4 regions of the Streptomyces sp. NPDC102467 genome follow, and region 1 is predicted to be linked to each of the others. Evidence: riboswitches for the same ligand, from Rfam matches in the RefSeq annotation. Region 1 holds a riboswitch; each other region holds the start of a gene.

Evidence for each region. Region 1 has a riboswitch for cobalamin ahead of ACIREE_RS26825 (ABC transporter substrate-binding protein). Riboswitches for the same ligand answer to the same signal wherever they lie in the genome.
Region 2: linked by a shared signal. The riboswitch ahead of cobN (cobaltochelatase subunit CobN) and the one ahead of ACIREE_RS26825 (ABC transporter substrate-binding protein) in region 1 are both predicted to bind cobalamin.
Region 3: linked by a shared signal. The riboswitch ahead of metE (5-methyltetrahydropteroyltriglutamate--homocysteine S-methyltransferase) and the one ahead of ACIREE_RS26825 (ABC transporter substrate-binding protein) in region 1 are both predicted to bind cobalamin.
Region 4: linked by a shared signal. The riboswitch ahead of ACIREE_RS02160 (ribonucleoside-diphosphate reductase subunit alpha) and the one ahead of ACIREE_RS26825 (ABC transporter substrate-binding protein) in region 1 are both predicted to bind cobalamin.

Annotation. Positions count from the first base shown of each region.
Region 1 covers NZ_JBIWKA010000013.1:74,302-81,952, reverse strand. The annotation lists gene ACIREE_RS26845 (ABC transporter ATP-binding protein) at 1-525, opposite strand, end outside; gene ACIREE_RS26840 (hypothetical protein) at 522-827, opposite strand; partial or broken gene ACIREE_RS26835 (ABC transporter permease) at 923-1,015, opposite strand; gene ACIREE_RS26830 (ABC transporter permease) at 1,351-2,298, opposite strand; gene ACIREE_RS26825 (ABC transporter substrate-binding protein) at 2,300-3,862, opposite strand; cobalamin riboswitch at 3,915-4,043, opposite strand; gene ACIREE_RS26820 (class I SAM-dependent methyltransferase) at 4,269-5,051, shown strand; gene ACIREE_RS26815 (LysR substrate-binding domain-containing protein) at 5,193-6,044, opposite strand; gene ACIREE_RS26810 (cupin domain-containing protein) at 6,126-6,620, shown strand; gene ACIREE_RS26805 (DoxX family protein) at 6,724-7,083, shown strand; partial or broken gene ACIREE_RS26800 (IS481 family transposase) at 7,273-7,651, shown strand, end outside.
Region 2 covers NZ_JBIWKA010000008.1:419,353-427,003, forward strand. The annotation lists gene ACIREE_RS19580 (cobalt-precorrin-5B (C(1))-methyltransferase) at 1-1,134, opposite strand, end outside; gene ACIREE_RS19585 (cobalt-precorrin-6A reductase) at 1,146-1,922, shown strand; gene ACIREE_RS19590 (precorrin-2 C(20)-methyltransferase) at 1,938-3,473, opposite strand; gene ACIREE_RS19595 (precorrin-8X methylmutase) at 3,470-4,111, opposite strand; gene ACIREE_RS19600 (cobalamin biosynthesis protein CobG) at 4,125-5,462, opposite strand; cobalamin riboswitch at 5,522-5,681, shown strand; gene cobN (cobaltochelatase subunit CobN) at 5,713-7,651, shown strand, end outside.
Region 3 covers NZ_JBIWKA010000002.1:383,339-390,989, forward strand. The annotation lists gene ACIREE_RS04950 (RNA polymerase sigma factor) at 1-773, opposite strand, end outside; gene ACIREE_RS04955 (YciI family protein) at 782-1,189, opposite strand; gene ACIREE_RS04960 (cupin domain-containing protein) at 1,295-1,717, opposite strand; gene ACIREE_RS04965 (carboxymuconolactone decarboxylase family protein) at 1,785-2,108, opposite strand; gene ACIREE_RS04970 (helix-turn-helix domain-containing protein) at 2,360-3,274, shown strand; gene ACIREE_RS04975 (hypothetical protein) at 3,315-4,868, opposite strand; gene ACIREE_RS04980 (hypothetical protein) at 5,043-5,255, shown strand; cobalamin riboswitch at 5,316-5,565, shown strand; gene metE (5-methyltetrahydropteroyltriglutamate--homocysteine S-methyltransferase) at 5,731-7,651, shown strand, end outside.
Region 4 covers NZ_JBIWKA010000001.1:484,126-491,776, forward strand. The annotation lists gene ACIREE_RS02160 (ribonucleoside-diphosphate reductase subunit alpha) at 1-1,566, opposite strand, end outside; cobalamin riboswitch at 1,687-1,821, opposite strand; gene ACIREE_RS02165 (nucleoside hydrolase) at 1,878-2,876, opposite strand; gene mctP (monocarboxylate uptake permease MctP) at 2,997-4,619, opposite strand; gene ACIREE_RS02175 (DUF3311 domain-containing protein) at 4,616-4,915, opposite strand; gene ACIREE_RS02180 (GntR family transcriptional regulator) at 5,099-5,863, opposite strand; gene ACIREE_RS02185 (extracellular solute-binding protein) at 6,249-7,529, shown strand; gene ACIREE_RS02190 (carbohydrate ABC transporter permease) at 7,628-7,651, shown strand, end outside.

The DNA of each region.
Region 1 (7,651 bases):
CAGGCGCGCGCCTGTCACCAGCGCGGAGGCGAGTGCCAGACGCTGTTGCTGTCCGCCGGAGAGCTGGTGCGGGAAGCGGCGGCGTACGGTTTCCCACTCCAGGCCGCACCGTGCCAGCGCCTGGCTTGCCGCGGCTTTGCGCGCGTCGCGTCCGGCATGTGCGAGAGCGGCCAGCTCGGTGAGCGCGTTGCCGGTGCGGCGGACCGGGTCCAGGACGCTCTCCGGGTGTTGGGGCAGGTGGGCGGTGTGTCCCGCCCGCGCGGCACGCCGTTGCGCGGGCGGCAGGGACATGAGGTCCGTGCCCGACAGCAGGACGTGTCCCGCCAGCTCCACGCCGCTGCGCGAAGCACCGAGCGCCGCGAGTCCGAGCGTGGTCTTGCCGCTGCCCGACGGCCCGACGACGGCCACCACAGCTCCCGCCGGAACGGTCAGCGCGACCTGGTCCAGCAGGGGACGCGGTGCTCCGTCCGCGTAGGCGGAGATCTCCGGGATCTCCAGCAACGGTTCGGGGGTGTGCGCAGTCACCGGAGTCTCCTCCTGCGGGCAAGGGTGCGGTCCACGAGCAGATTGCTGCCTACGCACAGCGCCGTCAGCAGACCGGCGGGCACCAGCACCGCGGCGGGCTGGGTGAACAACGCGTCGCTGTTGCGCTCGATGAGCACCGCCCAGTCCGGTGAGGACGCGGGCAGCCCCAGGCCGAGGAAGTTCGCGGACGCCAGGAGGTACAGCACGACGGCGAACCGGCCGGCCGCGTCGGTGGCCACCGGCGCCGCCAACTCCCGCGCCAGGTACCGCAGATGGATATGGGCCCAGCCGTGCCCCTGCATCCGCAGTGCCTCGACGACCGTGCGGGAGCCGGTCCGAGGGCGGCTCCGCGGACCAGGCGGGCCACGGCCGGCACCTGGAGCAACCCGGCGACGGTCACCAGCCAGTACCCGTCACGGTGGCCCGTCGCGGCCAGGGCCATCAGCACCAGCAGACCGGGGAAGGCGAGGAGCAGATCCAGGGCGCGCATCACCGTCTCGTCGATCCTGCGGCTGGGCCCGGCGGCCAGCAGACCCAGCGGCACTCCCGCGACCAGGCCGATCAGGAGCGCGCCCAGAGCGCTTCCCAGTACCGATGCGCCTCCGTGCAGGACGAGCGACAGCACGTCGCGTCCCAGGACGTCGGTACCGAGCGCATGCCCCGCGCCGGGCGGCTGCGAAGGCAGCGCGTCCTCCTGCGGGGATGTGTCTCCCGCCAGAAACGGTCCGATCAGCGCCGTCGACACCGGCACCGCGAGGAGGACCAGAGCGATCCACGGACGGCGCGCGCGATCCGTGCGCGTGTCGGCGGTCTCGGTCGGCAGGGTCACGCGGTGACCTCCCGTCGCGGTGCGAGTCGATGGGCGACCACGTCACCGACGAGGTTCACCACGACCGCGGTGCCGGCGAACAACAGGGCGTACGTCTGCACTTGCGGGAGATCTCGGTTCTGCACCGCTTCGACGAAGCCGTTGCCGAGGCCGCGGAATCCGAAGACCGCTTCGACCACCACGGCGCCGCCCAGCAGCCCTTCCACGCAGCGGGCGTACTGCTGGGCGGCGGGGCCCAGCGCGTTGGGCAGTACGTGGCGGAGCACCACCGTGCGTTCCCGTACGCCCAGCAGTCGCAGGTGTTCGGCCACGGGGCCATGGCGCTCCCCCGCCACTCCCGCGCGGACCTGCCGTGCCAGATCGCACAGGTGCCGGGCCGTCAGGACGACCACGGGAAGCACCAGGACGGACGGCAGGTCGAGCAGCGCGGTGGTGTCCATGCCGACGGCGGTGGCGGGCAGCAGTCCGGCCGCCAGCGAGACCGAGGCGACCAGCAGCAGCGCGAGCACGAATTCGGGGACGGCGTGCAGCAGGACCGTGGCGGTGTTCAGGGCCCGGTCGAGGCGGCTGCCTTCCCGCAGCCCCGACACGGTTCCCAGCAGCGGTGCCAGCACGGTGACGAGGATCAGCGCCGGCCCGCCGAGGAGCAGCGTCACCCCGATACGGCGGCCGATGTCGTCGCCGACCGGCAGCCCGGTCGTCAGCGAGTGTCCCAGGTCGCCGGTGAAGAGGTGGCCGAGCCAGTGCCCGAAGCGGGTCCAGGCCGGTTCGTCGAGGCCCAACTGGTGCCGCAGCGCCGTCACTTGTTCGGGGGTGCCGAGTTCACCGCGCAATACGTCAGCCGTGTCTCCGGGCAGGAGGGCTCCGACGGCGAACACGGCGACCAGCACCACCAGGCACTGCAGGAGTGCCAGCAAGGAGCGCCGCAGCACGTAGGCGCGCACGTCAGGTGAGGCGGACCCGGTCGAAGCGGGCCCAGTCGTGCGAGTTGGGCGGCGCCGCGCGCAGACCGGTGACCGACCGGCGGATGGCGTCGTTCGCGTCCGAGAACGCCCACACCAGAAGTCCCGACTCGGCGCGAGCGATCTTCTGGGCGCGGGCCAGCAGGCTGAGCCGGTCCTTCTCCTCACGGGTGGTACGGGCCCGGTCGAGCAGCGCGTCGAACTTCTTCGAGGCGTACTGGGTCTGGTTGCGGGCCGCCCCTCCCCGGACCCGCTGCTGCAGGAAGTCGGAGACGGGCAGGGTGGAGGTGGTGTTGAAGGCGGCGACGCCCTTGGTCTTGATCTCGCTGAAGTACGTGCTGGACGCGCGGGTGTTGGCGGTCAGCTTCAGCCCGATCTCCCGCAGGTGCCGCGTCATCAGGTCGGCCGCGGGTTCCCATGCCGCGTCGACCGAACTGGTCTCCACGGTGATGTGCAGCCCTTCCGCGCCGGCTTCCTTCACCAGTTTCCGCGCCGCGGCGACGTCCCGTGTGCGGGGCTCGAGGTCTTCGGGGTAGCCGCGCAGGCCCATGCCGAAGAGGTCGTTGCCCGTCTCGCCATGTCCGGCCAGCGCGATACGGACCAGCGCCTCCCGGTCGATCCCCAGCCGCACGGCCCGTATCAGCCGTGGATCGTCGAACGGCGCACGGCCGGTGCGCAACAGGAGCTGCTGGGCAGTGGCGCGCTCGGCGGTCAGCAGCCGCGTCGAGCCGTCCTTCTTCAGCCGTTCCACGAAGGCACCGGCCATGTCGGCCGCGTAGTGCACCTGCCCGGACAGCAGGGCGTTGAGCCGCGCCGACTCCTCGTTCGCGGGGACGATCTCCAGCTCGGCGATGTGCGGGGCGCCGTCCCAGTGGTCCGCCCAGCGCCGGTAGCGGGCGGTTCCACCGGGCGTGAACGATACGTAGGTGAAGGGTCCGGAGCCGACGGGCTTACGGAAGTCCGTCGTCCCGGCCGGGATGATCTCCGTTCCGGGGCCGGCGAACACGGTGGGGAACTCGAAGTTCGGCGCTTTGAGGACGAGGACGACCGACCGATCGCCGTCAGCCGTGCTCGCGGTGAAGTCGATCGCGGAGAGCAGCATCTGCGAGGGCGAGCCGACAGCGGGGTCGGCGGCGCGCCGGTAACTGTAGAGAACGTCCTTGGCGGTGACCGGCTTCCCGTCATGGAACCGGGCCGCGCGCAGTCGTACGCGCCACCGGGTACCGGAAGCGTCGCTCTCCCAGGACTCCGCGAGCCGCCCCCGCACCGACATGTCGTCGGCGTATGTGCCGAGCGTGTCGTAGAGGGCCTTGGCGCGGGCCTGGTCGACGAAGTTCGGGGCGACGTGCGGGTCCAGGGTCTCCTGGGAACCGCCCGAGGTGAACGCGGCGCGGAACCGGTCGCCCCCTCCCCCGTCCTTCGCGTCGCCGCCGCAGCCGGTGAGCAGGCCGGACGCGGCGAGCGCCAGGGCTCCGCCGGCGGCCAGCACGCCTCGTCTGCCGAGTTCCGGCCGCCTCTCCGGTTCCGTCCGGGCACGCGTCGTCACAGTCGATCCTCTCCGGGGTGTCCTCGCCCCTGACGTCAGACCGGCGACGGGTCAGTCTCCTGGCTTCCGGATCGTCGCTCGCCTCCGCCTTCCCGTCCGCGACAGCGGACAGTGGCGTGCAGGAGATTCGCTCCCCGGTCACAGTGGCGGGACCGCGCCGGAATCGCACCGGCTTCCTGGTCCCCATCGCCTTGTGTGCTCATTGTGGCGTACGAGGCTCCGGCCGCCGGAACCCGGTCGTCCCGGTCACCGTTCGCCCCGGGATCAGGCCTCCTGCGCGACTCTCGCGGCTCGGCACACCATGTCGATCAGTACGGTGGGGAACACACCCCCCGAGCAGTACGCATCGAGCGACCGGCAGTGGCCCGCCCCGCCCCGGAGTCCCGCGAGAGGAAGCACCACCCGCATGACAGCGAAGCACGTGTCCAACTGGCAGAGCTGGCAATCCAGTTGGGACCGCCAGCAGGAGTGGTACATGCCCGACCGGGAGGAACGTTTCCGGGTCATGGTCGACACGGTCGAGGCCCTGGCGGGCCGGACACCGCGCGTCCTCGACCTGGCCTGCGGCACCGGCAGCATCTCCGACCGGCTCCTGCGACGCCTCCCCGACGCCGACGTCACCTGCGTGGACATCGATCCGCTCCTGCTGACCATCGCCCGCGGCCACTTCGCCGGGGACGGGCGCGTCTCCTTCGTCGAGGCCGACCTGACCGACGCCGCGTGGACCGCACGCCTCCCGCACACGTCGTACGACGCCGTGGTCACCGCCACCGCTCTGCACTGGCTCGACACCGAACCGCTCGACCGGCTGTACGCCACCCTGGCCGGCCTGCTGCGCGAAGGCGGCGTCTTCCTGAACGCCGACCACATGAAGGACGAGTCCGCGCCCCGCATCAACGCCGCCCTCCAGGCTCTGCACACCGACCGACAGACTCACCAGCGCGGACAGGGATCCCTTGACTGGGCCGGCTGGTGGGGCGAGGCGGCCCGCGATCCGCACCTCGCCGAGGCGGCAGCCGAACGCTTCGCGCTGCTGGGCGATCCTCGAAAGCCCCGCACCGACCCACCGCGACGCGATCGCCCGACCGCGACCCGGTGGCACATCGAGACGCTGCTGCGCCAAGGGTTCAGCGAGGCGCGTCAAGTGTGGTGCTCGACAAGCGATGCGCTGGTGGCCGCACTGCGCTGACCCGCAACGGTAGGCGGAGTCGAAGCACTCACCAACGCTGCGCGCGATTCGGCCGGGACGCGTTCGATCCCTCGACTGGCGGGCCTTCAGCTCGCACCTCGACGGCAGCTCTCCCGAGCTGAGCGTCACCGCCGATGTTGCTCAGTGCCGGTACGCGGCGGTCGCCGTCTCGACGAAGGACCGGATCAACGGGTTCGTGTCACCTTCGTTCCACACGGCCACCACGCGGCTCGGCGCCATGCCGCTCAGCGGTACCAGGGCGAACTCAGCGGGCAGTTCGTGCCCGAGCGGGGCCAGGCCGACCGTGCCGTTCCACAGCACGGCCTGCAGACATTCCTGGACGGCACGCACCACTGGCCCCTCGCGCGGCCTGCCACCGTTCCAGTACGACTGCCAGACGGGGTCGGTGCCCTGCGGGAACTGGAACCAGCGGCGGTCGCTCAGCTCGGCCGGCCGCACCTGGTCGCGGCGGGCCAGCGGATCGTCGGCGCGCAGGACCACGCCGACGGGGTCGGATCGCAGTGCACGCACCGTCAGGGCGGTTTCGTCGAACGGCGCCCGGGTCAGGGCGACATCGACCAGTCGGGCCCGCAGCCCGCAGGTCGGATCGGTCAGGTCGGTGTCTCGGATCCGGATGTCGATGCCGGGGTGGCTTCGTCGGTAGGCGGCGGCCAGCCTGGACACCGCCGGGTCGGTGGCGTCGCCCAGCAGGCCGACGGTGATGGTCGAGGCGCCGGCCGCCGCGCTCACCCGTATCCGGACGCGGTCGGCATGGTCGAGCAGAGCCCGCGCCTCGTCGAGCAGCACCGTGCCCACCGCGGTGAGCGTGACGCCGGTGGGCGAGCGGGCGAAGAGCAGGGCTCCGGCATCGGCCTCCAGCTGCTTGATCGCGCGGCTCAGCGGCGGCTGACTCATGTGCAGTCGGTTGGCGGCCCGGCCGAAGTGGAGTTCCTCGGCGACCGCCACGAAGTAGCGCAAGGTGCGTAGCTCCACGCTGCAACGATACCCACGAGGTATCGGCGTTGCGGAACAGGTCTTGGACACGCATGTGGTCCCGGCGGTGGACTCGTGAGCATGACCGAAGAAGCCAAGAGCAACGAGACCCAGGTCGGCCCCGCCGTTTCGGTGGTGGGCCCCGGCGACGGCGAGACGATCGTTCTGGGCCCCACGCGTATGCGCGTTCTGGAGGACGGCAGTCACACCGGGCACCGCCTCGCGATCACCGAGTCCGTCCTCGCCCCGCATACGCAGGGGCCGCCGCAACACCGCCACGCCCGACACGACGAGGGCTTCTACATCCTCTCCGGCACCGTGCGGTTCACCGTCGGGGAGAAGGACCACGACGCCACCACGGGCACGCTCGTCATGGTTCCGCCGGGCACCCCTCACACCTTCGCCAACCCGACGGACCAGCCCGCCGTCATGCTCAGCACCTTCACCCCCGACCTGTACGTGCAGTACTTCCGAGACCTCCAACAGGTGCTCACCGACGGCCGGCCACTGACACCACGGGCCAACGTCGACGCCATGAGCCGCTACGCGACCGAGCCCGCCACCGACCTCGCCTGAAGCCGACCGGCCGCAACCGCCCGGTCACCCTCCTTCCGGTCCGCTCGGTCCCGGCCGACGGACCGGCTCTCCTCCAGCGCTCTTCGACCCATGAACGGGAACCATGCACATCGCCTACTGGATCGTCGCGGGCCTGCTCGCGCTCTTCTACTTCTACGCGGGCACGCTCAAGGTGATCCGCAGCCGCGATCAACTCCGGCCGATGATGGCCTGGGTCGACCGCCTGCCCTTGCCCGCCCTCAGGGCGCTGGGCACGGTGGAGATACTCGGCGCGGCCGGCCTGGTCCTGCCACCGCTGACGCACATCGCGCCGTCACTGGCACCGGCCGCGGCCATCGGGTTCGTCCTCCTGCAGACCGCCGCGATCGCCGTCCACCTGACCGGTGGAGACCGCCGGATCACTCTCAACATCGGGCTCGCCGCGGCGGCGGCCGCAATCATCTGGCCGGCCACCACGCTGTGACCGCCCCGACATCCCGCAACAGCGCTCAACCCAAGCGCAGTCGGGCCTTGTCCGCGCGTACGGCCTAGGTGTTCTGTCCGGGGAGGTTGTGGACGGGTGAGCGAAATCTCGGCTGAGGGATCTTGAACGAGTGAGGGCCTCCCGGGTTCGGTGTGGATTGCGACGTCTACACCGACCAGAAAGGCCCTCGTGCCTCACCGTAATGCACCGCTGACCGAGACCGGCCGGCTGCGCCTGGCCCGCTGCGTCGTCGACGACGGCTGGCCCCTGCGCCGGGCTGCCGAACGCTTTCAGGTCTCACCCACCACCGCCCAACGATGGGCCGGCCGCTATCAGGTCATGGGTGAGGCAGGAATGGCCGACCGCTCCAGCCACCCGCGCACGAGCCCGCACCACACCCCGACCCGCACCGAGCGACGGATCGTCAAGGTCCGCGTCCTGCGCCGCTGGGGACCCGCCCGCATCGCCTACCTGCTACGACTGAACCCGTCCACGGTGCACCGGGTCCTCACCCGCTACAAACTGGCCCGCCTGACCCACCTCGACCGCGCCACCGGACGGGTGATCC
Region 2 (7,651 bases), on a different contig from region 1:
GTTCCCGGCCCGGTCGACGCAGATGACGTCGACCGCGACCGGCGCACCCCGGAGGACGAGCAACGCCTGCTCCCGCGCCTCCGCGGCGACCAGGTCCCCCAGCGGGACCCCCGCAGCGGCGCACAACTGCAGCGCGGCAAGGCCCGTGTTGGCGTCGGCGACCGAGGCCGCGAGGTCCGGGCCCGCGCCGCCCCGCACGGCCAGCTCCGCGAGGAAGCCCTTGTCCACCTGGGAGCGGCCCGAGTGGAGATCGAGATGGCCCGCCGCCAGTTTGGAGAGCTTGGCGAAGCCACCGCACAGGGTGAGCCGGTCCACGGGATGACGCCGGATGTACTTCAGAACCGCGCCCGCGAAGTCGCCCATGTCCAGCAACGCGTCCTCAGGCAGCCCGTGTTCGCGTACGACCGTCCTCTCCGAGGTGGAGCCCGTGCACCCGGCGACATGCGTACGGCCCGCCGCGCGGGCCACGTCCACGCCGCGCCGGATCGAGTCGATCCAGGCCGAGCACGAGTAGGGCACGACGATGCCGGTGGTGCCGAGGACGGAGAGCCCGCCGAGGATGCCGAGGCGCGGGTTCCAGGTGGAGCGGGCGATCTCCTCGCCGTGGTCGACGGAGATCGTGATCTCCACGTCGCCGCTGCCGCCGCACGCCGCCGCGACCCGCGCCACATGCTCGCGCATCATCTGCCGCGGCACCGGGTTGATCGCGGGCTCCCCGACGTCGAGCGGCAGCCCGGGGCGGGTGACCGTGCCGACGCCGGGCCCGGCCCGGAAGACGACACCGGACCCCGCGGGCAGCACCCGCACGGTCGAGCGGACCAGCGCGCCGTGCGTGACGTCCGGGTCGTCGCCCGCGTCCTTCACGACCCCCGCCGTCGCCGTACGCCCCTCGTGATCACGGCCCTGCGACTCGACCGCCAACGCGAAGGACGGCGTCTGCCCCTTGGGCAGGGTGATCGTCACCGGGTCGGGGAAATCGCCGCTCAGGAGCGCCGTGTACGCGGCGGTGGTCGCCGCCGTCGCGCAGGCCCCGGTCGTCCAGCCGGACCGCAGACCCGTGTGCTTGAGTTGGGCCCCGCGCCCGCCCTTCGGCTCAGCCGCCGCACTCGCCGCTTCACTCGCCGATTCACTCATGGAGTTCCCCGATGCATGTACTCGTCCTCGGCGGAACGACCGAGGCCAGGCAGCTGGCCGAGCTCCTGCACAGCCACCCGCGGCTGCGGGTGACCAGCTCCCTGGCGGGCCGGGTCGCCGCGCCGCGACTGCCGCCGGGCGAGGTGCGGATCGGCGGGTTCGGCGGGGCCGACGGCATGGCGCGCTGGATCAGTGAGCACGCCGTGAGCGCGGTCATCGACGCCACGCATCCCTTCGCCGAGACGATCAGTTTCAACGCGGCCGGGGCGGCCGCCACCGCCCATGTTCCCCTGCTGGCGCTGCGCCGGCCCGGCTGGGTCCCGGGCGAGGGCGACGACTGGCGGGAGGCCGGTTCGCTCGCGGAGGCGGCCGAGGCCGTACGGGGCACGGGCCGAAGGGTGTTCCTGACCACCGGCAGGCTCGGGCTCGGCACGTTCGCCCACATCGACGACGCGTTCTTCCTCGTACGCTCCGTCGACGCACCCGAACCGCCGTGCCCGCCGCACATGGAGCTGCTCCTCGACCGGGGCCCGTTCACGCTCGACGGCGAACGGGAGATCCTGGCCCGCCACCACATCGACGTCCTGGTGACGAAGGACAGCGGCGGCACGGCCACGGCCCCCAAACTGACGGCGGCCCGAGAGGCGGGAATCCCGGTGATCGTGGTCCGACGGCCTCCGGTACCGGAGGGGGTACCTGTGGTGGCGACGGTGGAGGAGGCGGCGGAGTGGGTGGTGACGGCCGCCCCCACCGAGGACAGGCCGGCGGTGGACATCGGCACACCCTGAACGGGGTGCGCCGGGTCACCCCTCCGGGTACCGTCGCGGCGTCCACGTCACCGTCGAACCGTCCGCCCTGACCACCGCCTGTGTCTGCGAAGAGCCCACGATCAGCAGCGTGCGCATGTCGACGACGGCCGGGTCGAGGTCGGCGAGACGAATCGTGCGGACGCTCTCCTCGGGGCCGCCGACATCGCGGGCGAGGACGACAGGAGTGTCGGGGAGACGGAGTTCCAGGAGGAGTTCGCGTGCCTTGCCGACCTGCCAGGTGCGGCTGCGCGAACCGGGGTTGTACAGCGCCAGGACCAGATCGGCCGCCGCCGCCGTACGCAGCCGCTCCGCGATGACCTCCCACGGCTTGAGCCGGTCGGACAGGGAGATCGTGGCGTAGTCGTGGCCGAGCGGGGCCCCCGCCTTCGCCGCGGCCGCGTTGGCGGCGGTCACCCCGGGCACCACGCGTACGGGCACGTCCGCGTAGGCACCCTGCGAGGCGACTTCCAGCACGGCCGTGGCCATCGCGAAGACGCCTGGGTCGCCGCCCGACACCACGGCCACCCGGCGCCCGCGCCGCGCCAGGTCGAGCGCGAACTCGGCGCGCTCGGACTCCACCTTGTTGTCCGAGCCGTGCCGCAGCTGTCCGGGCCTGACCGGCACCCGGTCGATGTACGTGGTGTAGCCGACGAGATCGTCCGCGTTCGCGAGGGCGCCGCGCGACTCCGGAGTCAGCCACTGCGCCCCCGCGGGCCCGGTGCCGACGACCACGACCTCGCCGCGGCCGGACGCCCCTGCGGGTCCAGCGGGCTCTGCGGGCTCTGTGGGTTCGGCGTCGATACGGGACGGCAGGACCGCGACGGAGAAGTACGGCACCGAGTCGGGGTCGATGTCGGCGAGCCGGCCGGTGCGCTCGCCGGCCATGAAGGCACGTTCGACATAGCGGGCGTCGTCGAGACGGCCCGCACTCTCCAACGCCGTACGGACCGTGGTGAACGTACGGCCCAGCTTCATCACGACCGCCGAGTCCGCGGCGGCGATCCGCGCGGTCAGCTCGTCCTCGGGCAGCGTGCCCGGGATGATCGTCAGCGTCTCCTTGTCCTCGCACAGCGGCTCGCCGAGCCGGGCGGCCGCCGCGCTGATGGAGGTGACACCGGGAATGACCGTGGTGTCGTACCGGTCCGCAAGCCGCTTGTGCATGTGCTGGTAGGAGCCGTAGAAGAGCGGGTCGCCCTCCGCGAGCACGGCGACCGTACGGCCCGCGTCGAGGTGCGCGGCGAGCGTGGCGGCGGCCTCGGCGTAGAAGTCGTCGAGCGCCCCGCGGTAGCCGCCGGGGTGGTCCGTCGTCTCGACCGTGAGCGGATACATCAGCCGCTCCTCGATCTGCCCCTCGTGAAGGTGCTCCGCGGCGATCGAGCGGGCGATGGAACGGCCATGACGGGCACAGTGGTACGCGATGACGTCCGCCCCGGCGATGGCGCGGACGGCGGCGACGGTCATCAGCTCCGGGTCGCCGGGCCCGAGCCCGACCCCGTACAACTTGCCTGTATTGCCAGGGGTGTTGCTCATGCCTGGATCTCCACCTCGGTCGCTATGGCGTTGATCGCGGCGGCGGTGATGGCGCTGCCGCCACGGCGCCCGCGGACGATCAGGTACTCCAGGCCGAGCTCGTTCGCGGCCAGGGCGTCCTTGGACTCGGCGGCCCCGACGAACCCGACCGGAATGCCCAGGATCGCCGCCGGCCGGGGCGCGCCCTTCCGGATCATCTCCAGGAGGTGGAAGAGAGCGGTCGGGGCGTTGCCGATGGCGACGACGGCGCCGTCGAGCCGCTCCCGCCACAACTCCAGCGCGGCGGCGCTGCGCGTGGTCCCCAACTCGGCTGCCAGCGCGGGCACTTCGGGCTCATTGAGGGTACAGATCACCTCGTTGTCGGCGGGCAGCCGCTTACGGGTGACGCCGCTGGCGACCATCCGCGCGTCACAGAGGATCGGCGCACCCCCGCGCAGAGCGGCGCGGGCCTTCGCCACGACCCCGGCCGAGTGGCCGATGTCCTGTACGAGATCCACCTGGCCGCAGGCGTGGATCATGCGGACCGCCGCCTGGGCGACGTCGGCGGGCAGCGCCGCGAGTCCGGCTGCCGCCTCGGTGCGGATGGTGGCAAAGGACTCGCGGTAGATGGCCGCGCCGTCCTTCTCGTAGTCATACACGGGTTCGGCTCTCTCAAGTGGGTTGCGAGGTAGGGGGGTTGGTGACGACATACGTGCCGTCGGGGCGTGCCACGACATCCACGTACGGCCCGACGGGGTGCCCGCAGCGGCGCTCGCAGCCGGACCAGTAGGTGGGCAGGAGCGGATGCCGGGCGCCCGCGTCGGCGCGCACGTCGGCGTGCGCCTTGGCGCAGCCGGGGCGCCCGATGCAAGCCCCTGTGCGGGTCCAGGGTGAATCAGGGTCGGTCACGAGCCCGGTGCGTGTCAGCTCTTCGGCCTGGGCCGGTGTGGCGCCGGGTATCACGATGGACCGCCAGGGCGTGAGCCGCAGTTCCCTGGCCGGGAGGTGGGCGATCAGGTCGGTCAGGGCGGCCCATTGAGCACCGGTGATCGCCCCGAGGCGGGCGGTTATGCATGCCCCCGGCATTTCAGCGGACGGCCCGGAAAAATCAGCCTCTCCGGCGTTTGAGGAGCGGGGTCCGGGGCGGAGCCCCGTGGCTTGTGCGCCGTCGCCGATGGCGGATCGATGGACACGTGCGGGAGCGTCGTCGCTGGTCGCGCAGTTCCCCGCGCCCCTGAAGGGGCTGGGCTCGCTGCCCATCGCAGGCGCGCCCCCGACGGGGCTGCACTCGATCCCGGTCGCAGAGAGCGCATCGGCAACCAGCGAGGCCAACTCGGCCACAGGCAAGCCCAGTTCGCGGACCCGCCACACCCGTCGGCCCGAGACATCACGCGCGGCGGCGACGAAAACCTCGGCCGCGACGACCGCGGCCCGCGCCGCGTCCTCGTACCGGACAACGAATTCCGCGGCCCCGACAGAAAGCGCCGCCCCGCCCCCGGCGAGCCCCCGCAGCAGAATGTCAGGCGCCAGCCCCGCCACATCCCCCCGCCCGTCATCGAGCGCGAAAAGAAACCGCCCGGACAACTCCGGAGTGACAGAACTCGCACAGAGCGCCGCATCCAACCCGGTCAACCACCCGCGCACATCGACGACCCCGAGACCGTCGAGCCCCGACATCGGCGAAGCCACCACGTTCCGGACCCGTTCATGCGCGGCGGACGGCAGCAGCCCGACCCGGCCGAGCACCTCCGCCAACTCCCCGCCGCACCCCTCCCGCAACCCGCGCAACTGCACGTTGCCCCGCGAGGTGAGATGCAGCGTCCCGTCCCCGAGCCGCCCGGCCGCACCGGCCAGGGCCCGCGCCTGCGCCACGTCGAGGACCCCGCCGGGGATCCGGACCCGCGCCAGGAACCCGTCGTCCGCCGCGTGCAGCCGCAGCGCACCGGGGCAGGCGTCACCCGGGGACGTTCCGGGCGTACCGGGATCGTTGGGTAGGGGGGAGGCGGGCATGCGACGGAGCATACCCATCGGCTGTGACGGGCATCCCGCCCCAGGTCACGCCCCCGCCCCGTACGATGAACCGCGGCGGTCCCGTCCGGCCCGCCACCTTCGCCAGCGACGGCGACAGGGGAGGAAGCCGGTGCGATTCCGGCGCGGTCCCGCCACTGTGAGCCCTCTCATAGAGAAGAGGGTGAGCCAGGAACTCCCGCCGTCAGAACCCACCCGGGGCGCGGACACCCCGAGGAAGGCCAGACGACGCATGCCCCAGCAGCCCTCGCACCCCGCGCAGCCGCAGCCCCAGCCCTCGCAGCTCCTGCTCCTGTCGACGTCCGACACCGACCTGCTCAGCGCCCGCGCGGCGAACGCCGCCAACGCCGCTTCCGCCACGAGCGCCGCTTCTGCCACGAGTGCCGCATCCGCCGCGAGTGCCGCCGACGCCCCGGTCACGTACCGTTTCGCGAACCCCTCCCGCCTCGACGTCGAGACCGAGCTTCCCGCGCTCCTCGACGGCGTCGCCCTCGTCGTCGTACGGCTCCTCGGCGGGGTCCGCGCCTGGCAGGACGGCATCGACCGGCTGACCGCCGCCGGGGTCCCGCTGGTGGTGCTCAGCGGTGAACAGGCGCCGGACGCCCAGCTGATGGCGGCCTCCACCGTCCCGGTCGGTATCGCGGCCGAGGCCCACAAGTACCTGGCGCACGGCGGCCCGGCCAACCTCGCCCAGCTCGCGAACTTCCTCTCCGACACGGTGCTGCTGACCGGCCACGGCTTCGAGGCCCCGGCCCCCGCGCCGACCTGGGGCCCGCTGGACCGCACTCCTTCGCGGGCCGACGGCCCGACGGTCGCCGTGCTCTACTACCGCGCCCACCACATGAGCGGCAACACGGCCTTCGTACACACCCTGTGCGACGAGATCGAGCGCGCAGGAGCCCGCCCTCTCCCCCTCTACGTGGCCTCGCTCCGTGCCCCCGAACCGGAGTTGATCGAAGCCCTGCGCCCCGTCGGCGCGATCGTGACGACGGTCCTCGCGGCCGGCGGCACACGTCCAGCCGAGGCGAGCGCCGGCGGCGACGACGAGTCGTGGGACGCGGGCGCCCTCACCCACCTCGACGTCCCGATCCTCCAGGCCCTGTGCCTGACCTCGTCCCGCGCGGACTGGGCGGAGAACGACGAGGGCGTCTCGCCGCTCGACGCCGCGAGCCAGATCGCCGTGCCGGAGTTCGACGGGCGTCTCATCACCGTCCCGTTCTCCTTCAAGGAGATCGACGAGGACGGGCTCCCCGCGTACGTCGCCGATGCCGAGCGCGCCGCCCGCGTCGCCGGGATCGCCGTGCGCCACGCCCGCCTGAGGCACATCCCCGCCGCGGACAAGAAGCTGGCGCTCGTGCTGTCCGCGTACCCCACCAAGCACTCCCGTATCGGCAACGCGGTCGGCCTGGACACCCCCGCCTCCGCGATCGTCCTGCTCAAGCGGCTCATCGCCGAGGGGTACGACTTCGGGGACCCGGCCGACATCCCTGGTCTCGCCTCCGGTGACGGCGACGAGCTGATCCGCGCGCTCATCGACGCGGGCGGCCACGACCAGGAGTGGCTGACCGAGGAGCAGCTCGCGCGCAACCCCGTGCGCATCCCGGCCGCCGACTACAAGCGTTGGTACGTGACGCTGCCCGAGGAACTGCGGACGAGTGTCGAGCGGCACTGGGGCCCGCCGCCCGGCGAGATGTTCCTCGACCGCTCCCGCAACCCCGAGGGCGACATCGTGCTCGCCGCCCTGCGCCGCGGCAACCTGCTGATCCTCATCCAGCCGCCGCGCGGCTTCGGCGAGAACCCGATCGCGATCTACCACGACCCCGATCTGCCGCCCTCGCACCACTACTTGGCGGCGTACCGCTGGATCGCGGCGTCGGCGGACGACGCCGGTTTCGGCGCGGACGCGATGATCCACCTCGGCAAGCACGGCAACCTGGAATGGCTGCCCGGCAAGAACGCGGGCCTCTCCGCCGCCTGCGCGCCGGACGCCGCACTCGGGGACCTGCCGCTCGTCTACCCCTTCCTCGTCAACGACCCGGGCGAGGGCACGCAGGCCAAGCGCCGCGTGCACGCCACGCTCATCGACCACCTGGTGCCGCCGATGGCGCGCGCCGAGAGCTACGGCGACATCGCCCGCCTCGAACAGCTCCTGGACGAGCACGCCCAGATCG
Region 3 (7,651 bases), on a different contig from region 1:
CCGAGGCGGTCGCGGGCGAGGGCCGCCTGAAGGATCTCGACGCCCTCGGCGATCGACGTGGTGTCCCACCGGCCGCGGTCCTGCTCGGCGAGCGGCACCAGGCTGCCGTCGGGCGTGGTCCGAGCGGCGCGCCGGGCGTGGTGGAGCAGCATGAGGGCGAGCAGCCCCGACACCTCCGGGTGGTCGATCGCGGCCGCGAGCTGCCGGGTGAGCCGGATGGCCTCGGCGGCGAGGTCGACGTCGCCCGAGTAACCCTCGTTGAAGACCAGGTAGAGGACGCGCAGCACGGTGGCGACGTCGCCGGCCCGGTCGAGCCGCACCCCGGAGACGGTGCGCTTGGCCCGGCTGATGCGCTGCGCCATGGTCGCCTCGGGTACCAGGTAGGCCTGGGCGATCTGCCGGGTGGTGAGACCGCCGACGGCGCGCAGCGTGAGCGCGACCGCGGAGGACGCCGTCAGCGACGGGTGGGCGCACAGGAAGTAGAGCCGGAGCGTGTCGTCGGCCGCGGGCGCGGGGCCGGGCGCCGGCTCTTCGTCGAGGCGGTCCTCACGTCGGCGGCGGGACACGTCTGCCCGGGCCGCGTCGAGGAACCGGCGCCAGGCCACCGTGATCAGCCAGCCCTTCGCGTCCCGCGGCGGGTCGGCCGGCCAGACGCGGACCGCCTCGACCAGCGCGTCCTGCACGGCGTCCTCGGCCGTCGCGAAGTCGGCTCCGCGGCGGACGAGGACGGCGAGCACGCTCGGTGTGAGGCTCCGGAGCAGGGCCTCGTCCATCACAGGGGTCACTCCGTGATGGTGTGGCAAGCGCTCATGAAGGGGCGCAGTTCCAGCCACTCGTGGATCGGCTTCCCGCCCGCGCCGGGGGCAGCCGACAGTTCCCCGGCCAGTTCGACGGCGCGCTCGTAGCTGTCGACGTCGATCACCATCCAGCCCGCGATGAGGTCCTTGGTCTCGGCGAACGGACCGTCGGTGACCGGTGGGCGGCCCTCGCCGTCGTACCGGACGAAGGCCCCCTCGGAGGAGAGCGCCTGGCTCTCGACGAACTCACCGCTCTTTTCGAGCCGGGCCGCGAAATCGTTCATGTACTGCCCGTGGGCCGAGATCTCCTCCTGCGTCCACTGGTCCATGGGCGCGTCGTTGACCGACGCCGGGGCGCCTCGGTAGTGCTTCAGCAGCAGGTACTTGGCCATCGCGGTTCTCCTCGATCCTGGTCCGACCCATTGTGGTCGCGTTCATACCAGGGACGGAGCCGGTCACGGGTTCTCGACATCGCCGTACGACTTTTTTCGGGCGGGTCAGTTTCCGGTGCCTCCGGTGCCGGAGAGGGCGGCCGCGTACTGCTCGTCGCTGACGGGCTCGAGCCAGGTGGTGCCGTCGCCGTTGCCGTCACCGACCACGATGGCGATGTGGGCCATGAGGGTGGTGTCCGTGGCGCCGTGCCAGTGCTCCTCGCCGGCCGGGCACTTGACGGTCTCACCGGCGCTGACGCGGACGACATCGCCGTCGCGGGTACCGACCAGGCCGACGCCGTCGGTGATGCAGAGGGTCTGGCCGTTGGCGTGGGAGTGCCAGTTGGTACGGGCCCCCGGGGTGAACCGGACCAGCCCCACCGCGAGACGGGCCGGCTCGGCGGGAGCTTCGAGCAGGTTCAGGTAGACATCGCCGGTGAAGCGTTCGGCCGGGGGCCTGACGGTGGGGGTCGACATGAGGTGTTCCATGTTTTCCTTCTTCTCTTCTGGGTCTCTTCTGGGTCTCTTCTTGGGTGAGCCGGTGGCGGGACAGGAGTCAGGCGGCGCCGCGCTCGTCGGCGATCTTCTTGAGCCGGGTGATCGCGGTCATGGCATTGGGCCAGCCCGCGTAGAAGGCGAGATGCGTGATCGCCTCGGACAGCTCCTCGACACTGAGCCCGTTGTCCAGGGCCACGCCCAGGTGGTAGCCGAGCTGCTCGCCGCGGTAGAGGGCGGCAAGCACGCTCACCGTGACGAGGCTGCGGTCGCGCGGGGAGAGTCCGGGCCGCTCCCACACGTCGCCGAACAGGACATTGTCGGTGACCTCGACGAGCTTCGGCGCGATGTCGGCCAGCTCCCGGGGTGCGGACTGCTTCGGCATGAGGACTCCTGGAACGTAACGCGGCAGAATGGATGAGAACAGAGCAGAACGGAAGATGTCGGCATGAGCCACTGTGCGGCCGGGCCGGTCCCGCGGCAGCCGCTGAGACGCTGGTCCCGACTGCCGCCCGGGGCGTCCCAGCTCCTGCCGGTATCGAGGAAACAGCAGGTCAGTACCGTGGAGGAGGGCCTGGCGTCACAGGTACCGACAGGACCCCCCACAGGTACGCCGTCCGATCTAGCCTGGAATGCGTGAGCACCCAGAGCGACATCCGCGAGTTCCTGGCCTCCCGCCGCGCCAAGATCACCCCTCGGCAGGCGGCCCTGCCGGCGTACGGCGGCAACCGGCGCGTGCCCGGCCTGCGGCGCGAGGAAGTCGCCCTGCTCGCCGGCGTCAGCATCGACTACTACGTCCGCCTGGAACGCGGTCACCTCGCGGGCGCATCGGACGAGGTCCTCGACGCTGTCGCGAACGCCCTCCAGCTCGATGACGCCGAACGCGCGCACCTCTACGATCTGGCCCGCGCCGCCGCCAAGCGGCCTGCCCGGCGCGGCAGGCGCCCCCGCGGGCCGCTACCGGACAGCGTGCTGCGCGTCCTGTACTCCATGACCGACTCCCCGGCGTTCATCCGCAACGGCCGTCTCGACGTCCTGGCGACCAACCGCCTCGGCCGCGCCCTGTACAGCCCGCTGTACGGCGACAAGTACGGCACCGAGTACGGCACCGAGTGCGACGACAGGTACACCGGCAAGGGGCGGCACACGGTGAACATCGCCCGCTTCCAGTTCCTCGATCCCGCCGGGCGCGACTACTTCCCGCACTGGGAGGAGTCCGTGAACACCACGGTGTCGCTGCTGCGCACCGAGGCGGGGCGCGCCCCGGGCGACAGCGAGCTGACCGGGCTCATCGGCGAACTCGTCACCCGGAGCGACGAGTTCCGCACCGCCTGGGCCAAGCACAACGTGCGGCTGCACCACACCGGCCGCAAAGCCTTCCGGCACCCGGCCGTCGGGGCGATCACGCTCGACTTCGATGCCATGGAGCTCCCCGCCCAGCCCGGCCTGACCCTCACCGCCTACAGCGCCCCGCCCCACACCCCCGACCACGACAAGCTCCAGCTCCTCGCCGCCTGGTCCGCCACCGAGGAGACACCGGCCCGGCGGTAGCGGGCCCAGCGGGAGGCCCGAACAGGCCCGCGCCCACGCCCTAACGGCGTCGCAGGTAGAGCCGGAGCATGCCGCTCCGGGTGGCGTGCTCCTCGCTCAGCTCGAAGTCGCGCCGCAGTGCCTCGATCTTGGCCCGGTCCGTGCCGCTCGTGGGCGCCCAGCCCGGGCGCCCGGCCCGGGGATCGATCACCACCCACACCCGGCCGATCTTCCGCAGCCGATGGGCCAGCGTCGCCGCCCCCGTCTCCGCGTCGTACAGTTCACCCGCCTCCGGGCCCGTGCGGGCGAGCGCGACGTCGTGCAGCCGCCGGAAGTCGGCGGGATAAGCGGCGGCCGCGCGCCGCGCGCCCGGGGACGGCACGAACAGCACGGTGTCTCCGGGCTTCAGCTCGCGCGCGGCCAGCACCGCGAGGCCCCGCAGGTCGTCGGATCTCGCCCACGGCCCGCGATCATGCTCATGGGTCGGCAGTTGCGCGACGAACGACGCGCCCACCAGAACCACGCCGCCCGCCGCGAGCAGCCTGCCCACCACCGGATTCCGAGAACGCGTCAGTTCGGGCACCAGTCGCACGATCCGTTCCGCGCCCGCGGCCGCGAGCAGCGGGACGCCTGCCAGGCAGAACAGCAGATAGCGGTCGTAGTAGAGCGGCTGGTACTGCGAAATGCCCAGCAACAGAGCGGGCGGCACGAGCGTCAACGGCAACGCCACCCCGCGCAACGACACCTCCCCCCGGCGAGGAAGCGACGCGCACACCCCGACCACCACCAGCCCCAGCACCACGGCGCACACCACCTCGGTGGGACCGGCGAAGGAGTACACCAGGCCACGCACCTGCTCGCGGCCCGGCTTGTCCAACCAGGCGACCTGAGCGCTCTGCCCGCGCGAGACGAAGAGGAGCGGCAGCAGAGAGACCGACACGCAGGCCACCGCCGCCAGCCAGGCCCTCCATACCGCCCATGGCACCCGGGCGCAGCACAGCGTGCACGCGTGAGCCGCCAGGACGAGCACCGCCATCTCGTGCAACCACGCCGTACCGGTGAGCAACAGCGCGTAGAGCACCCAGTGCCGCCGACCGCGCGCCCGCAGGGCACGCACCAGCGCGACGGTCGCCGCGAGGACACCGGCGGCCACCAACGCGTAGGAGCGGCCCTCCTGCGCGTAGCGGCCGACGAACGGGGTCACCGCGTACAGCAGTCCCGCCCACAGCCCGACCCGGGGCCGCGCCAGCCGTGCGCCGAGCAGGCCCACGAGACCGGCGGCCAGGGTCGCCCCCAGCACCGAGGGCAGCCGCAGCAGCACTTCGCCCGGGTACGGGGCGAGGACGAAGTGCATCAGCGCGTAGTAGAGGCCGTGCACCGCGTCGATGTGCGACACCAGGTGGGCGATCTCCGGCAGTGTGCGGTGTGCCATCTGCAGGGTGACGCCTTCGTCGCCCCACACCCCGTCGCGGTCGAGCCCCCACGTGCCCAGGCCCGCCATCACCACGGACGGCACGGTGACGGCGATCGCGGTGCCGGCCGCCCTGGACCGCGGGTTCTGCCGTCGTGACGGGGGTACGGGCGCGGGATCGTTGCGGACGAGGGCGACGGCCACCGGGCTCTCTCCTGGCTCGAGCCGTGCGCGGCCGACCGCCGGCGCCTGGCGCGCCCATCCTGAAAAGGGCGCGCACACGACAGGTGACGCCACGCGGGGCGGGTCACCTGATGCGCCCAGCCCGCCCCTGCTTCCCAAGATGCAGGAGCGGCGGGCACACCGGACCGTGGAGGCATGAGCAAACCGGTCATCGTCTACCAGCCATCGCCCGACGGAGGGCGCCGTGTCCGCGTGGACGGCGAGATCGTCGGACTCGCGCACGAGCCGCGCGATGTCGCCGAGTTCCTGCGTCGGGCCGGGCACGACATGGACGAGGCGGATGTGGAGGCGTCCCCGTTGATCGACTGGCGCGGCGGCGGCCCCGGCACCTGGCCCGCCCCCTGGTAGCGCCGGGTGGGGTCAGTTGGAGGCGTCGGGTCGGCGTTGAGCACGGGCGGGTGACCCCGTACGCTGGCCGACGCAGCTGGTTCGCCCCGTCCGCCAGGCGGGATGCGTCGCAAGAGGGAACCCGGTGGGAATCCGGGACTGCCCCGCAGCGGTGAGTGGGAACGACCGCCGTCATCAGCACTGGGCCCCGACAAGGGCCCGGGAAGCGACGGCCAGTAGATGTCTCGTACGACTGTCTTGTTACGACTGTCCTGTACGACACGAGGCGCGCCCGCGAGTCCGAAGACCTGCCAACTGCCCGTGTGCGTACGACGCGTGCGCGGACATCCTGGCGACCTCGAGGGCGGGTCGGCGAGCACATCGGGCGGACGACCGTGCCATCGCGCGGCGGTCCGGGTCGCCCGGGCCGTCACCCCTTCGCGTCTCTCGTCCCTTCGCCGGGATCTCAGGGATTCATCTCGCGAAGGAGATCTCCGTGACCAGCAGGAACACAGCCGTGACGGCGCGCGCCACCGTCCACGGCTACCCGCGCCAAGGGCGTGACCGCGAACTGAAGAAGGCCGTCGAGGGGTACTGGAAGGGCCGCGTCGATGCCGACGCGCTGCGCGCCACCGCCGCCGGACTGCGCCGCACGCACTGGCAGGACCTCGCGGACGCCGGAATTCACGAGGTGCCGACCGGCGACTTCTCGTACTACGACCACGTCCTGGACACCACCGTCATGGTCGGTGCCGTGCCCGCGCGCCATCGCGCCGCCGTCGACGCGGACGCCCTGGACGGCTACTTCGCCATGGCCCGCGGCACCCAGGACGTGGCGCCGCTGGAGATGACGAAGTGGTTCGACACCAACTACCACTATCTTGTGCCGGAGTTGGGCCCTGGCACGGTGTTCACGGCCGACTCCGCCAAGCAGGTCCAAGAGGTGCGCGAGGCCCTCGCGCTCGGGCTGACGCCGCGGTCCGTGCTCGTCGGTCCCCTCACCTACCTGCTGCTCGCCAAGCCCGCGCCCGGAGTCGCCGCGGACTTCGTTCCGTTGACCCTGTTGGACCGGCTGCTGCCCGTGTATGCGGAGGTGCTCGCCGACCTGCGCGCCGCGGGCGCCGAGTGGGTGCAGCTCGACGAGCCGGCTCTGGCCCAGGACCGCACCGCGGCCGAACTGAACGCCGCCGAGCGGTCGTTCCGCGATCTCGGCTCGCTCGCGGACCGTCCGCAGCTGCTGATCGGCTCGTACTTCGACCGGCTCGGCGACGCCCTGCCGGTGCTGGCCAAGGCCCCCGTCGAGGGTCTCGCCCTCGACTTCACCGGGGCGGCCTCCGCGAACCTCGACGCGCTCGCCTCGGTCGGCGGGCTGCCCGGCAAGCGGCTGGTCGCGGGCGTCGTCGACGGCCGCAACATCTGGGTGAACGACCTGGAGAAGTCCCTCACCACGCTGGGCACGCTGCTCGGGCTCGCCGGGCGGGTCGACGTGGCCGCCTCCTGTTCGCTGCTCCACGTCCCGCTGGACGCGGCGCGGGAGCGCGACCTCGATCCACAGATCCTGCGGTGGCTGTCCTTCGCCCGGCAGAAGACGGCCGAAGTGGTCACCCTCGCCAAGGGGCTGACCCGCGGCACGGGCGCCATCGCCGCCGAACTCGCGGCCAATCGGGCCGACTTGGCCTCCCGAGCCGCCTCCCCCATCACGTACGATCCCGTCGTGCGGGCGCGCGCCGCCGCCGTCACGGACGCCGACACGCGGCGCTCGACGCCGTACGCCGAACGGGCCGCGGCCCAGCGTGCCCATCTCGGCCTGCCCCTGCTCCCGACCACGACCATCGGCTCCTTCCCGCAGACCGGTGAACTGCGCACGGCGCGGGCGGACTTGAGGGCCGGGCGGATCGGCGCGGCCGCGTACGAGGAGCGCATCGCGGCGGAGATCGGCGAGGTCATCACCTTCCAGGAGAAGGCCGGGCTCGACGTTCTCGTGCACGGTGAGCCGGAACGCAACGACATGGTCCAGTACTTCGCCGAACAGCTCACCGGGTACCTGGCCACACGGCACGGCTGGGTGCAGTCGTACGGCACCCGCTGCGTGCGGCCGCCGATCCTGGCCGGCGACATCTCCCGGCCGGAACCGATGACGGTGCGCTGGACGACGTACGCCCAGTCGCTGACCTCGCGTCCGGTCAAGGGCATGCTCACCGGGCCCGTCACCATGCTCGCCTGGTCGTTCGTCCGCGACGACCAGCCGCTCGGTGACACCGCGCGCCAGGTGGCGCTCGCCCTGCGCGACGAGGTCGGGGACCTGGAGGCGAACGGCACTTCGGTGATCCAGGTCGACGAGCCGGCCCTGCGCGAGACGCTGCCGCTGCGGGCCGCCGACCGGCCCGCCTATCTGCGGTGGGCCACCGAGGCGTTCC
Region 4 (7,651 bases), on a different contig from region 1:
GAAGACGTCCTGCAGACCCATCGCGCCGAGGCCGACCGGGCGCCAGCGGGCGTTGGAGCGGCCCGCCTGCTCGGTCGGGTAGAAGTTGATGTCGACGACGCGGTCGAGGAACGTGACGGCGGTGCGGACGGTCTCGTCGAGCCGCTCCCAGTCGATGGCCTGCGCGTCGGCGTCCACGAAGGAGCCCAGGTTCACGGAACCCAGGTTGCAGACGGCCGTCTCGCCGTCGTCCGTGACCTCCAGGATCTCGGTGCACAGGTTCGAGGAGTGGACCGTGTGGCCGGGCTCCGCGGTCTGGTTGGCGGTGCGGTTCGCGGCATCCTTGAACGTCATCCAGCCGTTGCCGGTCTGCGCGAGCGTGCGCATCATGCGGCCGTACAGGTCCCGGGCGGGGATGGTCTTGAGGGCTCTGCCCTCGGCCTCCGCCTTCTTGTACGCGGCCTCGAACTCGGCGCCCCACAGGTCGACCAGCTCCGGCACGTCGGCCGGGGAGAACAGCGACCAGTCGGCACCGTCGGCGACCCGGCGCATGAACTCGTCGGGGATCCAGTGCGCGAGGTTCAGGTTGTGGGTGCGGCGCGCGTCCTCACCGGTGTTGTCGCGCAGCTCAAGGAACTCCTCGATGTCGGAGTGCCACGTCTCCAGATAGACGGCGGCCGCGCCCTTGCGGCGGCCGCCCTGGTTCACGGCGGCGACCGACGCGTCGAGGGTCTTCAGGAACGGCACGATGCCGTTGGAGTGCCCGTTCGTGCCGCGGATCAGCGAACCCCGGCTGCGGATGCGGGAGTACGAGAGCCCGATGCCGCCGGCGTGCTTGGAGAGCCGGGCCACCTGGTGGTAGCGGTCGTAGATCGAGTCGAGCTCGTCCAGCGGGGAGTCGAGCAGATAGCAGCTCGACATCTGCGGGTGCCGGGTGCCCGAGTTGAAGAGGGTGGGGGAGGAGGGCAGGTAGTCGAGGCGGCTCATCAGGCCGTACAGCGCGGCGACTTCGTCGAGGGCGCGGGCGCTGTCGTCCTCGGCGAGACCCGACGCGACGCGCAGCATGAAGTGCTGCGGGGTCTCGATGACGCGGCGGGTGATCGGGTGGCGCAGCAGGTAGCGGCTGTGCAGGGTGCGCAGGCCGAAGTAGCCGAAGCGGTCGTCGGCCTCGGTGTCGATGAGCGCGTCGAGCCGCGCGGCGTGGACGCGGACGAACTCGGCGGTGCGGTCGGCGATCAGGCCCTCGCGGTGGCCGACGGCGACGGAGCCGGTGAAGGAGGTCACGCCCTGCGAGGCGGCCTCGGCGGCGATGGAGAGCGTGAGGAGACGGGCGGCGAGCCGGGAGTAGACGGGGTCCTCGGAGATCAGCCCGGCCGCGGCCTCGGTGGCGAGTTCGCGCAGCTCGGCCTCGTCGGCGCGGGTGCTGCGGCCGCGCAGCGCGGCGGCGGCGACCCGGCCGGGGTCGGCGCCCGGGAGGTCGGCAGTCAGCTCGGTCAGGGTGCGCAGCAGCGCGGTGCCCGGAGCGTCTTGCGGTGCGGCTGAGACCGGTGCGGCTGAGACCGGTTCGGCGGGCGGCGCGATGGTCACGTGGAGGCTCTCCCTCGCTCGGCACGGGGCCTGCGGGGAAGGAGTGGCTCCGGCGCGCACGGGGCGCCGTCGTCACCGGCCCATTCCGCGAGGCCCGGACGTCGTCTACACCCGGGCCGGACGGCTCGGGTGTGCTGCGGCAGGTCCTCGGACTCACGCGGGCGCCGTTATGCGCGCTTACGTTCACCGTTGCGGGACAGTTCCGGATTTGCACCGGATTCCCCTGCGGCTGCAGCGAAAGCGAGCATACATGTTGTGCCGGGCCGACGTGGCAGGCCCATATCTTGTGTCGGCCCGGCTTCAACAGTTACTCAGACGGTCGCGGGCCGCTTCAGCAACGTAGCCACGAAATCCTCGGTGAAGTTGCGCGGGCCGACGCCCACGGCGACCCGGCCGCGATGCTTGGTGCGGGCGTTCACCAGCGGCGACTCCGTGTAGTACTCGCGCGGGTAGTCGGAGTCGTACGGAATGAACACCGTCTTGCCCCGGGTCAGTTCGCTCGCGCACTCCACCGCGACGGTGCCCTCGGCGGCGGTGATGAACGACTCGTCCGCGCACACGCCGACGGCGAGCGGGTCGTGCAGCGGGGAGCCCCCGGTCTCCTCGTAGGCGCCGAGGTAGAAGCGCATCAGGCGGGCCGTCAGCTCCATGCCGGGTCCCGCCGCCTCCAGCGTGGCGAGCTCCGCGGGCCCGAACCGCCAGCCGTGCGTCGCGTCGAGCCCGACCATCGTGTACGGGATGCCGGAGGAGACGACCAGGTCCGCCGCGTCGGGGTCCGCCCACGCGTTGAACTCGGCGACGGGCGTGATGTTCCCGGGGATCTCGGCGGCCCCGCCCATGAAGACGAGCCGCTTCACGCGCCGCGCGAAGTCCGGGTCCTCGCTCAGGGCGAGCGCCACATTGGTGAGCGGGCCCGTCGCGCACACCGTCAGCTCGCCCTCGTACTCGCGCGAGAGCCTGAGCAGCGCCTGCGCCGAGGACTCGGTGTGCTCGGGCACGGTCGAGTCGGGCAGCTGCTCGGCGCCGAGTCCCGTGGAGCCGTGGAACTCGCCGGCGGCCGAGTACGGCAGGCGGGTCAGCGGGCGGCCCGCACCCCGGTGCACGGTGATGTCGCCGTCGATGCCGAAGGCGCGGGCGAGCGCGCGCCCGTTGCGGAAGGTCTGCGCGGCGGGCACGTTGCCGCCGACGGTCGTGTAGGCCTTGAGGTCCCACAGCCCGGTGCCGAGCAGGTATTGCAGTGCGACGGCGTCGTCGATGCCGGGGTCGCTGTCGAGCACGATGGGGGCGGTCGCCTGCGGCGAGTCGGGCACGGTTCCTCCGGGGCAGATGGTGCGGATGGTGCTGGTTCGCGACGTGGTGCCGGGTCACGATAGAGGGACGGGCCCCTCCCCGAGGGGAGAGGCCCGTCCATCGAGAAGAAGTGACGGGTGCTAGTGGCCGCCCGCTCCGACGGTGGGCAGCTCCACCTGTACGCCCTTGTCGCCGGCGTCTGCGGTGTAGTCCGAGGGCGACGTCTCGTCGACGCCCTCCGGGGCCTTCACGGCCTTCAGGACGAAGGTCAGGACGACGGTCACGATCACGTTCATCACGAACGCCGTCAGGCCGATGTAGCCGATCTGGCCGATGCCGGGGATCTCGTCCGAGGACCCGCCGAAGTGCTTCTGCGTCGGCGAGGCCACCCCGTACGCGGCGAGCGTGCCGTAGACCATGCCGACCGCCCATCCGGCGAGCAGCGCCCACCGGTGGAACCAGCGCGTGAACAGGCCGCCCACCAGCGCCGGCATGGTCTGCAGGATCCAGATCCCGCCGAGCAGCTGGAAGTTGATGGCGACGGTCTTGTCCATGGTCAGGACGAAGGCGAGCGCGCCGACCTTCACGAGCAGCGACACGAGCTTGGAGACCTTGGTCTCCTGCGCCGGGGTCGCGTCGGGCTTGATGAAGTCCTTGTAGATGTTGCGCGTGAACAGGTTCGCCGCGGCGATGGACATGATGGCCGCCGGGACCAGCGCGCCGATGCCGATGGCGGCGAAGGCGACACCCGTGAACCAGTCGGGGAACATGGTCTCGAAGAGCTGCGGGATCGCCAACTGCCCGTTCTGCACCTTGATCCCGGCCGCGATCGCCATGAACCCGAGCAGCGCGAGCAGGCCCAGCATGAGCGAGTACAGCGGCAGGATCGTGGTGTTGCGGCGGATCACGTTACGGCTCTTGGACGACAGGGTCGCCGTGATCGAGTGCGGGTACATGAACAGCGCGAGGGCCGAGCCGAGCGCGAGTGTCGCGTAGGTCCACGTGCCCGATTCACCAGGAGCGAGGGCGCCGACGGGTTTCCCTGTCGCCGGGTTGAGCTGCTCGAACTTCTTGCCGGCCGCGGCGAAGATGTCGTCGAAGCCGCCCAGCTTGATCGGGATGTAGATGATGGCGACCAGGATCACGATGTAGATCAGGCCGTCCTTGACGAACGCGATCAGCGCGGGGGCCCGCAGGCCCGAGGAGTACGTGTACGCCGCGAGCACGCCGAAGGCGATCAGCAGCGGCAGGTCCTTGACGAACCAGTTCGTGCCCTCGCCGCCGCCGACACCCATCACGTCGAGCACGGCCTGGATGCCGACCAGTTGGAGCGCGATGTACGGCATCGTGGCGAGGATGCCGGTGATCGCGACGGCCAGCGAGAGGCCCTTCGAGCCGAAGCGGCCGCGCACGAAGTCCGACGTCGTCACGTACCCGTGCTTGTGCGAGACCGACCACAGGCGCGGCAGGAACGTGAAGATCAGCGGGTACACCAGGATCGTGTACGGCACCGCGAAGAAGCCGGACGCGCCCGCCGCGTAGATCGCCGCGGGGACGGCCACGAAGGTGTATGCCGTGTAGAGGTCGCCGCCGAGCAGGAACCAGGTGACCCAGGTGCCGAACGAGCGGCCGCCGAGGCCCCATTCGTCCAGCGAGTCGTTCTCCGACCTGCGCCAGCGCGCGGCGAGGAAGCCCATGACCGTGACGGCCAGGAAGAAGATGATGAAGACAGTGAGCGCGACACCGTTGACGCCGCCGTTCATCGCCCGCTCCCGGAGGCCGATGCGGATGCCGATGCCTTGCGACCTCGCTGGTCACGCTGCCACAGCTTGTACGCGATCATCGTGAGCGCCGTCGAGATGAGCACCCAGAGCATCTGGTACCAGTAGAAGAACGGGATACCGATGAAGGTCGGGTCGACCTTGGCGTAGGAGCTGACCCAGAGCATCGCCACGAACGGTGCGACGAGGCACAGTCCGATGACGACGCGGACCGGTGTCACCACCGGTCTCCCCACTTCTTGCGCACCTTGTGGCGCACTTTTCGGCGCATCGGACATTTCGCGGCTCCGTCCCCTCGCTGGCCCAGGTCCCACTTATCTCACGTTTAACGTGCGGGAAATCTAGGCGAGAGTCTTGATCTATGGAAGCCCCGTCCGGATAACGGACGACGTGCGGCGAACGACCGGTCAGTCCGGCCGGTCCGGTCAGTCCGGCCAGTCCAGTCAGTCCAGTCAGTCCGGTCAGTCCAGTGGCCGCTTGAGTCGCGCCACGAACTTGTACCGGTCGCCCCGGTACACCGAGCGCACCCACTCCACCGGCAGGCCCGAGCCGTCGATCGAGTGGCGGGAGAGCATCAGCATCGGCAGGCCCACGTCGGTGCCGAGCAGGCCGGCCTCGCGCGGCGTGGCCAGCGACGTCTCGATGGTCTCCTCGGCCTCGGCGAGCCGTACGTCGTAGACCTCGGCGAGCGCCGTGTAGAGGGACGTGTACTTGACGAGCGAGCGGCGCAGGGCCGGGAAGCGCTTGGCCGAAAGGTGGGTGGTCTCGATGGCCATCGGCTCGCCGCTGGCCAGCCGCAGCCGCTCGATGCGCAACACGCGTCCACCGGCGGAGATGTCGAGCAGCCCGGCCAGAGTGTCGTCGGCGGTGACGTACCCGATGTCGAGCAGCTGCGAGGTCGGCTCGAGCCCCTGCGCCCTCATGTCCTCGGTGTACGAGGTGAGTTGGAGCGCCTGCGACACCTTGGGCTTGGCGACGAACGTGCCCTTGCCCTGGATGCGCTCCAGGCGGCCCTCGACGACCAGCTCCTGCAGCGCCTGACGCACGGTGGTGCGGGAGGTGTCGAACTCGGCGGCGAGCGTGCGCTCCGGCGGCACCGGCGTGCCCGGCGGCAGGGTCTCCGTCATGTCGAGCAGATGCTTCTTCAGGCGGTAGTACTTGGGCACGCGTGCGGTACGGACGGGCGCCCCGCTCTCGTTCTCCGCACTGCTGACGTCGGTGCTCATGCTCCGCCTTCCCGACTCCGGTGCCGAAGCGGCCGACGTACCCATCGGCCACGGCTCACATCGTGGCACGGCTCGCTCCGGGGGACTCCCCGTACGCTCCGTGATCCCTTCTTATACCGTCCGGTGACGGTCTGGTCTAGTCCACGCACCGGACGATGGGAGCGGTCCCGCGGGCGGCCCAACACCCTTGCGCCGTCGGGCGGGTGTCGTTCCGATAACGGACGCGGGGACCTTTCTCGGCCACCCTTGACACGTCTATTGGTCTGGGCCAAGCTCCGGGTACTGGTCTAAACCATTAATGACCAGGTCCCAGCCCCACAGGTCGTACTCGTTTCAAGTCACCGCGGTGGGCGGGGGGGTTGCTGGCATCCCTGAGGAGGGTGACGTGAAGCGCAAGCTGATTGCGGCAATGGGTATCGCGGGCATGATGGTCTCGGTCGCCGCGTGCGGCGACAGTGACAGCAAGTCGGGTGACGCGGGGGCGGATGCCAAGGAGCTGACCGTCTGGCTGACGGTCGACGCTCAGAACAACTGGCCCGAGCTGGTCAAGGCCGCGGACGCGGCGATCGTGAAGAAGCACCCGGGCATCAAGATCAACCACGAGTACTACGGCTGGCCGGACAAGCCCGCCAAGCTCGACGCCGTCCTCGCCACCGACAAGGTGCCGGACGTGGTCGAGATGGGCAACACCGAGATGCTCAGCTACATGGTCAAGGGTGCGCTGGCCCCCGTCGACACGGCGAAGTTCGAGAACTCGGACCAGTGGCTCGACGGCCTCAAGGCCTCGGTGACGTACGACGGCAAGACCTACGGTGTGCCGTACTACGCCGGTGGCCGCATCGCGACCTGGCGCAAGGACATCGCGTCCGCGTCCGGGGTCAAGACGACGCCGAAGACGTACAAGGAGCTCACCGGCGACCTGGACAAGATCCAGAAGAAGCAGGGTGACAAGTTCAACTCCTGGTTCCAGCCGACGCGTGACTGGTACGCGGCCATGTCCTTCGTCTACGACGCCGGCGGCTCCATCGCCAAGGAGGAGGGCGGGAAGTGGAAGTCCAACCTCTCCTCGCCGGAGTCCCAGAAGGGCCTCACCGAGTTCAAGAACGTCATCGACAAGTACATGCACGGTGACAAGACCAAGGACGAGTCCGACCGTTACATCGTCTACGGCCAGGGCAAGTCGAACATGATCTTCGGCGCGGCCTGGGAGGGCGCGACCTCCGCCGACCCGAAGAACGACAAGACCGGCAAGCTCAAGGACAACCTCGAGAACTTCGTGATGCCGGGTCCGTCCGGCAAGGCGATGCCGGTCTTCCTCGGCGGCTCGGACCTCGCGGTCCCGGTGAAGTCCGACGCGCAGGCCGTGGCCGGCGAGTGGATCAACGCCTTCACCGGCGCCAAGGGCCAGAAGGGCCTGATGGCCAAGGGCAACCTGCCGAACAACAAGAAGGACCTCGCGACGATGAAGGCGGACCCCAAGACGGAGGTCCCCGCCACCGCCGCCGAGTCCAACTGGTTCGTGCCCATGGCCCCGGGCTGGGGTCAGGTCGAGAAGGCCCAGGTCCTGCAGACCATGCTGCAGGCGATCGGCACCGGCAAGAAGTCGGTCGCGGACGCCGCGAAGGAAGCGGACGCCAAGATCGACAAGGTCATCAACACCAAGTGACCTGAGTGCGGGACCCCGCCCCTTCGGGCAGGGTCCCGCCCGTTCGGCTTTGCACAACCGGCTTTGCACAACTTGAGGGACCGCTGAGGAGTGCGCGGATGAGTGCCGCAGACACGACGACC